2 regions of the Halobacillus sp. ABH2_015 genome follow, and region 2 is predicted to be linked to the other one. Evidence: riboswitches for the same ligand, from Rfam matches in the RefSeq annotation. Region 2 holds a riboswitch; the other holds the start of a gene.
The links. Region 2 has a riboswitch for FMN ahead of ACXAD6_RS13335 (ECF transporter S component). Riboswitches for the same ligand answer to the same signal wherever they lie in the genome.

Region 1 (6,165 bases), 640 kb from region 2:
ATGAAAAAATAAAAAGGAGGTTGTTCTGCTTTGGCATTACATCATTTTCATTTAAAGGCAGACTGGCCGGGCGGCCGCAACGAAGTCGGCCGGATCGAATCAGATAAATTGAAAACAGAAATCTCCATCCCTAAAGAAATGGATGGACCGGATGTAGGAACAAACCCGGATGAAATGCTTCTGGGGGCGGCGGCGACCTGTTACATCATTACGCTGGCCGCTATGATCGAAAGAGCGGATCTGCCGCTTCAGGAAATGGATATGACCTCGGAAGGTCAGGTCGATGTGACCGACGGAGTCTTCACCTATAAGAAAATCATTCACCGTCCCCGTGTCGTGTTGAAAAGTGAGGCAGAAGAGAAGGAGTTGGAAAAACTCCAGCGTCTTGTTGAAAAGGCGGAAAAGTCCTGCATGATCTCACGAGCAATTGCAGGAAATGTAGCGTTGGAGCTGGACTCAGATGTAACTATTGCTTCCTGACAGAAAGGGAAGAAAAAAGCGGCCTGTATGGCATGGCATACAGGCCGCTTTTCGTTTTTAAAGGACTCCGCCTTGGCAGGAAGAGAGAACCACTATAAACCAACCATGGTTTTACAAGCTTTCTTCGTTTACGTCTCCATAAGGTAAACGCGCGCTTCATAAGGCTTCAACGAGAAGCTGGATACGTTCTTATGATGGTTTACAATCGAATTGGACAACATCAGCTGACTGGAGCTGAGTGGCTCCTCCGACTGAAAGTCAGCTGCTTGATCGGTCAGATTGACGATGACGATGGCTTTTTTACTGTCCAGCGTCCTCGTATAAGCATAAATCTGCTCATCTTCCGGAAGAAGAAGATTATAGATGCCATACGTAAACACATCCTGCTCCTTTTTCATGGCAATCATTTCTTTGTAGTAGTTCAAGATGGAATGGGGGTCCTGTTCTTGATCAGCCACATTGATGGACGTATAGTTCGGGTTGATTTTCATCCACGGGTTTCCGGTTGTAAAACCAGCTTGTGCTTCACGGCTCCACTGCATCGGCGTACGGCTGTTGTCCCTGGATGTGTTCCAGAGAATGTTCATAATGTCCTTATGAGCCATGCCTTTTGCTTTTTTGTTCTGATATAAATTTTTCGCAGCCACATCATCATAATCTTCAATGGAAGGGAAGGCCATATTCGTCATGCCGATTTCCTGACCTTGATAAATGTAAGGCGTCCCCTGCATAAAGAAATACATCGTTGCAATCGCCGTCGCACTTTCGCGCCAGTAGACTTGATCATCCCCCCACGTCGAAACGACACGGGCCTTGTCATGGTTTTCTACAAACAAAGCGTTCCATCCATCCCCTTCAAGAGCTTTCTGCCATCGGGTCAGTACTTTTTTCAAACCCTTAATGTCAAGCTGCTGTTCAGCATCCTGATCCCAAAGGTCCAGGTGCTCGAATTGGAAGATCATATCCATTTTTCCGTTGTCGCCGACCCATTGATCCGCTTCATCGGCACTTACCCCGTTCGCTTCTCCGACCGTCATCACGTCATAATTATCGTATGTGCGGTCTTTGAATTCCTGAAGGTGGGTGTGGATCCCTTTTTGGTTCATATGCATATCAAAAGAGGACACATACGTTTCTTTTTCAGGGTTCGGCATATCTGGAAAGCCCGGCCGCTTTTTGATATGGCTGATGGCATCTATGCGGAAACCGTCGATTCCTTTATCCAGCCACCAGTTGACCATGCTGTATAGAGCTTCGCGGACGTCTTCGTTCTCCCAGTTCAAGTCCGGCTGCTTTCTGGAGAACACATGAAGGTAATACTGCCTTGTTTCCTCGTCATATTCCCATGCCGATCCTTCAAAGATACTCTCCCAGTTGTTCGGTTCGCGGCCGCCTCTGCCATCGCGCCAGATATACCAGTCCCTCTTGGGATTGTCCTTGGATTTCCGGGATTCCAAAAACCATGGATGTTCATCACTTGTATGGTTGAGGACGAGGTCGATGATCAACTTCATGTCACGTTTATGCACTTCCTTAAGCAGCTCGTCGAAATCCTCCATCGTTCCGAATTCATCCAGGATGTCCTGATAATCGGAAATGTCATAACCGTTATCATCCTTCGGGGATTTGTACATTGGGCAGATCCAAATGAAATCAATGCCCATATCCTTCAAATAGTCCAGACGGCTGATCATTCCCTGCAGATCGCCGATCCCATCTCCATTTGAATCCTGAAAACTTCTAGGGTAAACTTGATATCCTACCGCTTCTTTCCACCATACCCGTTCCATATACAGCCCCTCTTTCCTAATAAAATCATTCGTGATATGCAAACGTTTTCTCAGTGAGAATGATTGAATAAACAGCTTGTTTATTCAATAACCATAACCATGAAAATCTAAAAATATATCTTATTATGCAAACGTTTTCCTGATAAATCTATACTAGCTGATTTTCTTCTGCTTTACAATAGGAGGTTCGTGAAAAGAGCAGGCTTACACATCATTGGATTGTTAAAATCAGGTGGTGCATCTTCTGTTGAGGATGTTGAAAGGCTGTCATGAATCCTGTTGATTTCACAACAAAGCGGCGTGAATCCGGTGGACAGTTATCCGTGTGCCCATCATAAGGGCGGTCAGTTTTATGAGTACATAGCCTTAATGGGTGCTGTTTAAACCTTAAGGATTGCGGCAGATGGGGATTTCATATATATTTAAAGTAATTCAACTGAATATGGAAACCTTCGGGGTCGGGTGAAAGTCCCAGCCGGCGGTAATGAGCTTATGCTCTCAGCCCGCGACGGAGAATCAGTGTTAAGCACGGTTCTCCCTGATTTGGTGAAATTCCAAAGCCGACAGTTAAAGTCTGGATGGGAGAAGGTTGTGGAAACGTATCGGTACCGTTCATGCAACACGTGTACCCTTTGTTTGCTGTACGCAAAAAAATGACGTTTAAGACCCTGGAGAAGTATGTCTTCTTCAGGGTTATTTTTATGGAAAAAGAGCAGGTGATGAAGATGGAGCGTGATGAGCAGTACATGGCAATGGCTGTACAGATGGCCAGGGAAACGGTCGGCCAGACGAGTCCCAACCCTTCAGTAGCCGCCATTGTGGTCAAAGATAATCAAGTCGTCGGTATAGGCGTGCATGTGAAGGCTGGTGAACCTCATGCGGAAGTGCACGCACTACGGATGGCAGGAGAAAAAGCGGAAGGCGCGGACATCTATGTCACTCTTGAACCGTGCAGCCATCATGGACGGACACCTCCGTGTGCCGAAGCTGTCGTGAAGGCAGGCATCCGCCGGGCCGTTACGGCTTCATCGGATCCGAACCCTAAAGTTTCCGGCCGGGGCATTGAAATGATGAAGCGGCAGGGCGTGGAGGTCCGGACGGGTGTTTTGAAAGACGAGGCAGATGAACTGAATCGTGCCTTCTTTCATTACATTCAAACAGGTGAACCTTATGTCCGTTTAAAGACAGCGATGAGCCTTGACGGGAAGATTGCCACCGCCAGTGGAGAGAGTCAATGGATCACAGGAGAAGAGGCGCGGCAGGACGGACACCGCTATCGTCATCAATCGGACGCGATTCTAGTCGGGATCAATACGGTCATGATGGATAATCCGACATTGACGACAAGAATTCCGGGTGGCGGAAAGCATCCGATCCGTCTTGTCCTCGATACGCATCTTCGTATTCCGACTGCTTCGAATCTGATACAAAATAATGAATCTCCAACGTGGATTTTCACGTCAGCGGATATACCGGATGAAAAGCGTCTGATTCTTGAAGAGCATGCCCATGTCCACGTCATTCCGCTTGGCCGCACCATCGATCCTGGAGAAGTCCTGCGCTATTTAGGAAAGCACAAGGTCACCTCTCTCCTTGTTGAAGGAGGGGCCACCATTGCCGACGCTTTTGTCAGATCAGGAAAGGTGAATGAGACGATTACGTATATTGCTCCCAAATTGATCGGTGGAAAAGAAGCACTGACCCCGGTTGCCGGCCGCGGCATCCAACAGTTGAAACAGGTGACATCTTTTGAGTTTGTATCGACCGAACAGCTTGGAGAAGATATTAAAATTGTTTCGATAAGAAAAGGGGAATCCTAATGTTTACAGGAATTGTAGAAGAAATAGGAACACTGCAGTCCGTTAAAAGTAAAACGGAAGCTTTGGAGATAAAGATTGCTGCATCCAAAATTCTGGAAGATATCAAGCTTGGGGACAGTATTTCCATTAACGGTGTCTGTCTGACCGTGACAGATTATACGAAGGATACCGCATCCTTTGATGTGATGCCGGAAACATACCGCGCCACCAACATCCATGAATTAAAGCAGGGCAGCGATGTCAATCTTGAACGCGCGATGGCGGCAGATGGGCGGTTCGGCGGTCACCTTGTATCGGGTCATATTGACGGTACGGGCAGCATTGTATCAAAAAGGCCGGAGTCCAACGCCGTCTATTACGACATACAGCTTCCGTCCGACTTGGTTCCTTATTTTGTCTATAAAGGCTCGATAGCTGTTGATGGTACATCCCTGACTGTATTCGGAGTAGAAGAGGATCGTGTCACCATTTCTTTGATTCCGCACACGATGGAACATACCGTTCTCGGCAGGAAAGGTCCGGGAGACAAAGTTAATATCGAATGTGACATGATTGGAAAATATGTCGCTCACTTCCTGAGTGGGCAGAATCAAGAGCACCCGCAAACAGCCATCTCCAAAAAGATGCTGGCTGATAACGGGTTTGCATGAAGAGGGGGAAAGCATATGTTTGATTCGGTTGAAAAAGCGATTGATGTATTGAAGCAGGGAAAGCTTGTCATCGTTTGTGATGACGAGGACAGGGAAAATGAAGGGGACTTTATTGGAATCGCGGAGCATGCTTCCACGGAGATGATCAATTTTATGATCAAGCATGGGCGTGGGCTGGTTTGTGCCCCGATTACGAATGAAACAGCTGGAGCGCTCGAGCTGATGCCTATGGTCAATGACAATTCAGACCCTAATCAGACAGCGTTTACGGTCAGTGTGGATCATAAAGAGACAACAACTGGAATTTCAGCGGACGAACGGGCCCTGACCATCAGGGAAATGCTGAACCCGGAAAGTAAAGCTTCCGATTTCCAGCGGCCCGGTCATATTTTCCCGTTGATTGCCAAGGAAGGCGGTGTCCTGCGCAGAGCGGGTCATACGGAAGCGGCTGTCGACCTGGCACGTCTTGCGGGAGCCCGGCCGGCAGGTGTCATCTGTGAAATCATTAAAGATGATGGAACGATGGCCCGTGTGCCTGACCTGAAAGAAATGGCCGAGGCGTTTGACATTCCGATGATCACCATTGCGGATTTGATTTCATACCGCCATGAGCAGGAAAACCATGTGACCCGGGAAATCGAGGTGCAGATGCCTACAGAATACGGCGAATTCCGAGCGGTAGGCTTCAAGAATGATATCGATTTTAAAGATCACATCGCTCTTGTAAAAGGAGACATCAATCCGGAGGAGCCGACCCTTGTGCGGGTACACTCCGAATGTCTGACAGGGGATGTCTTCGGCTCCTACCGCTGTGACTGCGGTCCTCAGCTGCACAACGCTTTACGGCAGATTTCCGAAAATGGCAGCGGTGTTCTGCTGTACATGAAACAGGAAGGCCGCGGGATCGGGTTAATGAATAAATTGAAAGCCTATAAGCTTCAGGAAGAAGGCTATGACACGGTGGAAGCGAATGAGAAACTCGGCTTCGGGCCTGATTTAAGAGATTACGGTGTCGGTGCTCAAATCCTGAAGGACCTGGGCATTACAAAACTTCGTCTGCTGACGAATAACCCGAAGAAAATTTCCGGACTTGGTGGTTTTGGTCTTGAGGTTGTAGAGAGGGTGGCTATTCAGATGCCTTCCCGCAAAGAAAATGAAAGCTACTTGAAAACGAAACAGTCTAAAATGGGGCACTTATTCCACTACTAGAAAGGAAGAGACTTATGGTTAAAACATTTGAAGGTAATCTTGTAGGAACAGGACTGAAAATCGGTATTGTAACAGGAAGGTTCAACGACTTTATTACGAGTAAGCTGTATGAAGGAGCCGTAGATGCGCTGAAGCGTCACGGCGTCGATCTGAACGATGTAGAGGCTGCTTATGTGCCTGGAGCTTTTGAAATTCCACTGGCCGCTCAGAAGATGG
Region 2 (6,165 bases):
ATCGTTCAACAGCTCCAGCCCGAGTGCCTCGTCCTCTTCAGACGTAGCTCCCCGCGGTATTGTTCCTGCCAGACAGGTAGATACAAGCGTGCGGCTTTCAAGCTTGGCAAGCCGCTCAGGAGTAGCGCCGACAAAGTAATCCCCCTGGCTCTCAAAGGCGAAAATATAGCTGTTCGGCTGTGAATCAGCGAGCTCCTTAATCACAGAAGCGGCCTGAACAGCATCCTGAAACTTCAGACGCAGTTCCCTGGCCAGGACAACTTTGCTGATTTTTCCCTGTCTGATATCTTCTGTTGCTTTCTTCACCGTTTCTTTCCATTGGGCAGGCGCTATTTCCTCCCTGCCAGTCACTACGGGAAATAATGGTTCAAAAGTTTCGGATTGAAGCAGCATTCCGCGCTGCTCCAAAAGCTGATGGACCATCTGCTTCAAATGGTCTTCGGGGAAAATGAGAACATTCATTGTTAAGTAAGAAGCCCCGTCCACTTTCGTGAGCAGAAAAGCCGGAATTGTCATCTGACTGTCGGGGAAGCTTTCCCACAGACGTTCCTCCGCTTCTCCCGGATCAAAGCTGAATCCCCCCAAGGCGGTTAATCCTGTACCCTTTTTCTGATAATCGTCATAGACAACAGCATTGTCCATAAGCTTCTGCCACAATCTCTGCACTTCCTGAAAACGATCAGCACGTTCGGCGTAAAGCTGGCTGGCCCGTCCGATGCCGACCATCGTCAAGTCATTATCCGCACTCTGCCAGAACGTCCGGTGAAGATCAACCGCCTCACCGGTATGAAAAAACTGAAAAGCATCCATATCATCTATATGTTCAACGATACTTATACATTGAGGTTCCCCAAGAAGATGCGCTCTCTGAAGGGCTTCCCCTGCTATTTCTTCTATATGAGGGGCCTTCGTATGAAGCATATTCATTCCTCCCATTCCTTAAGGGACGTTGAGTAATCCATATTTACTACACAGTTAAATGGAACTGCATGCACCACTCTCTATTTTATTCTCTTTTTTCTATTGACTCAAGAAATCTTACCTTCCAGGAGCATTTTCACCGAATGATTGACACCCCGGGACTCTTTCCCTAAACTTAAATTGTTATCATAAAAATTGTAGAATGACAAGGGAGAGAACATCCATGAGTTCCATACAAAACCAAAATATAAAAGCTTCCTTGAATGAACGTGAAGGTTTTCAGGTGTGGTGGAGACTGCTGCGCCCCCACACCTTGACGGCTGCTTTTGTCCCCGTTTTCGTCGGGACGATGCTGGCCGCCATCGAACAGTCCTTTAATTTCTGGTTGTTCGCAGCCATGCTGCTGGCTTCCATTCTCATTCAAGCGGCTACGAACATGTTTAACGAATACTACGATTATGTCAGGGGGCTGGATAATGAGAACTCCGTCGGCATTGGAGGGACCATTGTCCGTGACGGGATCCGTCCGCAGATGGTATTGCTGCTGGCTCTCAGCTTTTTCGCTGCTGCCGGACTGCTCGGTGTCTATATATGTGCCTCCTCCAGCTGGTGGGTGGCTGCTGTCGGACTGGTATCCATGTTGTTCGGTTATCTTTACACCGGCGGACCGTTTCCCATCGCCTATACACCGCTCGGTGAACTGACAGCAGGCTTCTTTATGGGCACCATCATAATAGCGATCAGCTACTATATCCAAACGATGACGCTAACCGCAGATGTGCTGATCGTTTCTGTTCCCGTCGCCATCTTCGTCGGCTGCATCCTGTTAGCGAACAATATCCGCGACAGGGAAAACGACGCTGAAAACGGCAGGAAAACGTTAGCGATCCTTTTCGGCCATAAAGGATCCATCCGCTTTTTGACAGCTCTCTTCGCCATCGCTTATCTTTGGACGGCTGTCCTTATGATGATCGGCCTCCTGCCATGGTGGTCGCTGGTGACTCTCATTAGTTTAGGAAAAGCCAGAAAGGCCATTCAGGGATTTATAGGAAAAAAAGAACCCCTGGAAATGATGCCGGCTATGAAAGCAACAGCGCAGACGAATACCCTGTATGGATTCCTACTCGGATTGTCGCTGCTTATACAACTGTACTTCCCTCTTTGATATAAAAGGGAAACGGCGTAAACACATTACACCATTGTCTGAAAGAAGGATGGAGAACCATCCTTCTTTTCTATAGGTTTGACCATTGGTTCAATGGGAATATTACATAAAGGATGGGATGACTATGAATGAGATGATGATGAAGAATACATTGATGGAAGCCCTGGGGATGGAAGTCATGAAAGCAGAACCGGATGAAGTGGAAATGCGCATGCCAGTGGATGCCCGTACTCATCAGCCGATGGGGTTCCTCCACGGGGGTGCGAACGTTGCCCTGGCTGAAAGCGCCGCAAGTATCGGCGGATTTTTAAACATCGATACCAACGAGCAGCAGGTCTTCGGTATTGAAATCAACGCCAACCATATAAAGAGCGCAAGAGAAGGCTGGGTGACAGCAACAGCCGTCCCTTCCCATATCGGTAAAACGACAATGGTGTGGGAAATCCGTATCGTCCATGAATCCGGCACGCTGCTCTGTATTTCCAGATGCACCCTCGGGGTTGTTCCTTTAAAAAAGTAAGCCATCCTTATAAAAAGGAAGGAGACATGAAGCATGTTATCAGACAAGCAGATTCAACAATTCAAACAACAGATCATAGAAATGAAAGAAGAAGCTGAACAGGAAATGGAAAAGTACAAAGAGGATGATGCCAAGGAGCTTTATCCGAATGACCGGACAGGGGAAATTTCCAGCGTCGCGGACCACCCGGGAAACCTTGGTACAGATCAGCACGAACGGGAAAAACGCCAGACGTTTTATGAACAGGCAAGGGAGAAGCACATGGCAGCGGAAGATGCCCTGAAACGAATCGAGGAAGGCCGTTACGGCGTCAGTGAGAAATCAGGGGACCCAATCCCTGTCGAAAGACTTGAAGCTCTTCCAACCGCCCGCTACACCGTTGAAGAAGAACGGGAAATAGAAAAGGATGCCTGATAAAAAGGATGCCGTCATCAAAACGGCATCCTTTTTTGTCAATCCATCTCCCGAAGCTGTTCGGAAGGTTCTTCATCTAAATCCGGCTCTTCTTCGTCCATATTGAACGGCGTATCCCGTTCCCCGTTCTGACGCATATCCCTTTCATAATCACGTCTCATTTCATCAATGTCCTGATGCTCCCGGTTGTTGCGGAAACGCTGTTCCTCCGGCATTTCATTCCTATCTGTACGTTCATAACGGGCAGGCTCATAATTGATATCCTCCGGCCCATCCTCGTTCCCGTTCATTCCGCAGCCACTTAATGTAACCATCACCAGCAAAGCAGCTCCCATGATTTTTTTCATTCATAAACACCTCTTTCAAAATAGTAAGAGCATGTTTACTTTCTCCTTTTACGATGCTTTTACACATAGGAGAACGCACTGGTTTTCCAGCTCATAGATAAAGCCCCTGACACCCCAGCCAGCATCTTGAAAAAAACCTTATGTTTTTCTATAAGTGAAGGATATTCTTTCCTCTATATCATTTTCCTTTTCGATATAAAAAGAGCCGGCGAGTTCATAACTTGCCGGCTCTCCCTTTACGCTGCGGATGAGGACCGCGGACTTTTCTGTTCGATCCAAGGTTTCATCCGTACAAAGAGCAGGGTGAACAGTGCACTCACAATGATTCCTTTAAGAGCATTGAATGGCAGAATCCCTGCTACTACTGTTATCCATTTCACTTGTGCACTCATCGTTTCCCATCCCATGAACCAGCTGTAAGCCGGAAGGATGACAAAGTAGTTCAGTACACCCATGCCGAACGCCATAATCAGAGAACTCGTCACAAGTCCTGATACAAGCGATTTAACACTCTTGAATTTATGATAGATCATCGTAACCGGAAGGATAAACAAGAGGCCTGCGGCAAAGTTTGCGACCACTCCCACCGGATCTCCTGCACCGGTATATATAAAATAAAGACCATTTTTTAACGCTTCAACAAGGATGCCTGCTGCGGGTGTAAACATGATGCCTGCAAGCAGGGCAGGAACATCACTGAAATCCACTTTCAAGTACTGCGGAAGCAGCGGCAGCGGAAAGTTCAGCAGCATCAGAACCATGGAAATGGTCCCAAACAAAGCAATCGTAATCAATGTAAATAATTTTCTTGATGACTGAGCCGGATAACGGTTCATCATCGATCTCCCCCTTCATCTTTACACATTGATTCACATCCCAGATGAAGGTGAGCGGCTGAGCCTGACCAATAAAAAAACCCCTGAAGCATTGGGCTTAGGGATGGTCTTGGTCCACGGCTAAATAGAGGCAGCATATCTAGCATGCGCTGCCTGTTCCGCTCGACATCTTCTCCCATCCAGACTGTAACTGTCGGTCCCGGACTCTCACCAGGTCAGCCATGCAGAAGAACTGCACGGGTCACGGACTTAAAGGTCACTATGCCTTCTTACCGTCGGTCGGGAATTTCACCCTGCCCCGAAGATGGAATCAATATAATTTTGTATCTTTATTTTATACAAAACCTGTACTCTGTGCAAGCAGGAAGTTCTGACGGCCGTTTCCCTCCTCTGTTTTGATCAAAAAGCAGATCTGTTAAATCTATCATTGGCCTACACCGGCTATCCGGGGATGAATACGATACCAATGTACCACACAATATTATGGATAAAGGTGGAAAAACATGGCGAATTGCAGGAAAGTTTCCGTTCCAGGGAAACTGCCGATAAAGTTTCCTAAGAAAAAAGAGAAAGGCGAGACAAAACATGACTGTCCATCCGGATGTAAGTGTCATTTTAAAAAGCCTGAACGTAAGCCCGCCAAACTAAACAGTGACTGCTTTGTAGAAAATGCTCTGGTTGGGACAAAACAGGTACAAAAAGTAGCTGAATCCACCCTGCCACTCGGTTTATTCGCAGCTACTGGAATTACAATTGGCAGCCTGGTGTCTGTAGAAGTCGTCCCTAATCTGGAGAATATCACTATGAGCGCCCGGATCATTAAAAACAAAGTCGTCAACATTGGCTTAATTCCGGCTGTAGTGACTGTCAGTTTCCTTGATAACGATGGTGCCTTGGGAACTGGTGTATTGAATACTTCCATCCCATTCCAAGCCCACACGGATTTCCCCGGGGCATGTCCGGAAGATACCCTGACAGAAACACCACTCGAAGTCGAAGGGATTTTTACGCAGGAGGGAGTTCCCGTTGTCGATCTGGCTGGATTAGGGCTGGTAGATGGGATCATTGTGAAAATCATTCTTCAAACCACCATTACTGTTACAAGACCTGTCATTCGTGACGCGCACGGCAACGTTTGTGATTTGAACCCCAACCGCTGCAAGCAGGACACAGAAACTTCATCCTTCACTTTCTCCGGATCCGAAGACGACTAAATTTTTCATTTGGAAGGAAAGAGAGCTTATCGATAAGCTCTCTTTTATCATTCCATTACCTATCATTCCTTAAAACAAATGCCCTTCTGTGCGGAGTCCATGACCGTTAAACCGGTTTGCTGCAGACAGCCGCGTCCGTGATCAGGAAGTTCTTTCAGCAGCATCTAAACGAATCTTACAGCCTATTCCAGTAAATCTATCACACCGGCCTACACCGTCCATCTCTTCAGGAATAGTATACCTATGTACAACACAAATTTATTGATAAAGGTGGAAGAAATATGGCGCACTGCAGGAAAATTTCCGTGCCCGGGAAACTGCCGATGAAGTTTCCTAAGAAAAAAGAGAAAGGCGAGAAAAAACAGTATTGTCCGTCCGGATGTAAGTGCAGCTTCAAAAAACCTGAAATGAAGCCGGCTAAACTAAACAGCGACTGCTTTGTAGAAAATGCTCTGGTTGGTACAAAAGAAGTGCAGAAGGTTGCTGAAACAACGCTTCCTCTATCCCTTTTTGGTGCAATTACTATTGCCGGAATCTTATCAATTGAAGTCGTTCCTGACTTGAATAACATCACAATGAATGCAAGAATCATCAAAAATAAAGTCGTTAACATCGGACTGATCCCCGCTACAATCAACATCCGTACAAACATTCTAGGGTTGGAATTAGTTACCCTTTCGACAACCATTCCGTTCCAGGAACACACAGATTTCCCTGGTGCATGCCCGCAGGACACCCTGCAGGAATC

Region 1: it holds a riboswitch for FMN, as region 2 does, so the genes downstream of both, ribD (bifunctional diaminohydroxyphosphoribosylaminopyrimidine deaminase/5-amino-6-(5-phosphoribosylamino)uracil reductase RibD) here and ACXAD6_RS13335 (ECF transporter S component) in region 2, are expected to answer to the same signal.

What each region holds. Positions count from the first base shown of each region.
Region 1 is NZ_JBSWUG010000002.1:3,161,749-3,167,913, reverse strand. It holds gene ACXAD6_RS16495 (GNAT family N-acetyltransferase) at 1-12, shown strand, start outside; gene ACXAD6_RS16490 (OsmC family protein) at 31-480, shown strand; gene ACXAD6_RS16485 (glycoside hydrolase family 13 protein) at 609-2,270, opposite strand; FMN riboswitch at 2,715-2,864, shown strand; gene ribD (bifunctional diaminohydroxyphosphoribosylaminopyrimidine deaminase/5-amino-6-(5-phosphoribosylamino)uracil reductase RibD) at 2,996-4,090, shown strand; gene ribE (riboflavin synthase) at 4,090-4,740, shown strand; gene ACXAD6_RS16470 (bifunctional 3,4-dihydroxy-2-butanone-4-phosphate synthase/GTP cyclohydrolase II) at 4,756-5,949, shown strand; gene ribH (6,7-dimethyl-8-ribityllumazine synthase) at 5,964-6,165, shown strand, end outside.
Region 2 is NZ_JBSWUG010000002.1:2,517,220-2,523,384, forward strand. It holds gene ACXAD6_RS13310 (isochorismate synthase) at 1-921, opposite strand, end outside; gene ACXAD6_RS13315 (1,4-dihydroxy-2-naphthoate polyprenyltransferase) at 1,145-2,086, shown strand; gene ACXAD6_RS13320 (hotdog fold thioesterase) at 2,220-2,606, shown strand; gene ACXAD6_RS13325 (TraR/DksA C4-type zinc finger protein) at 2,640-3,020, shown strand; gene ACXAD6_RS13330 (hypothetical protein) at 3,059-3,367, opposite strand; gene ACXAD6_RS13335 (ECF transporter S component) at 3,604-4,206, opposite strand; FMN riboswitch at 4,367-4,513, opposite strand; gene ACXAD6_RS13340 (hypothetical protein) at 4,707-5,417, shown strand; gene ACXAD6_RS13345 (hypothetical protein) at 5,699-6,165, shown strand, end outside.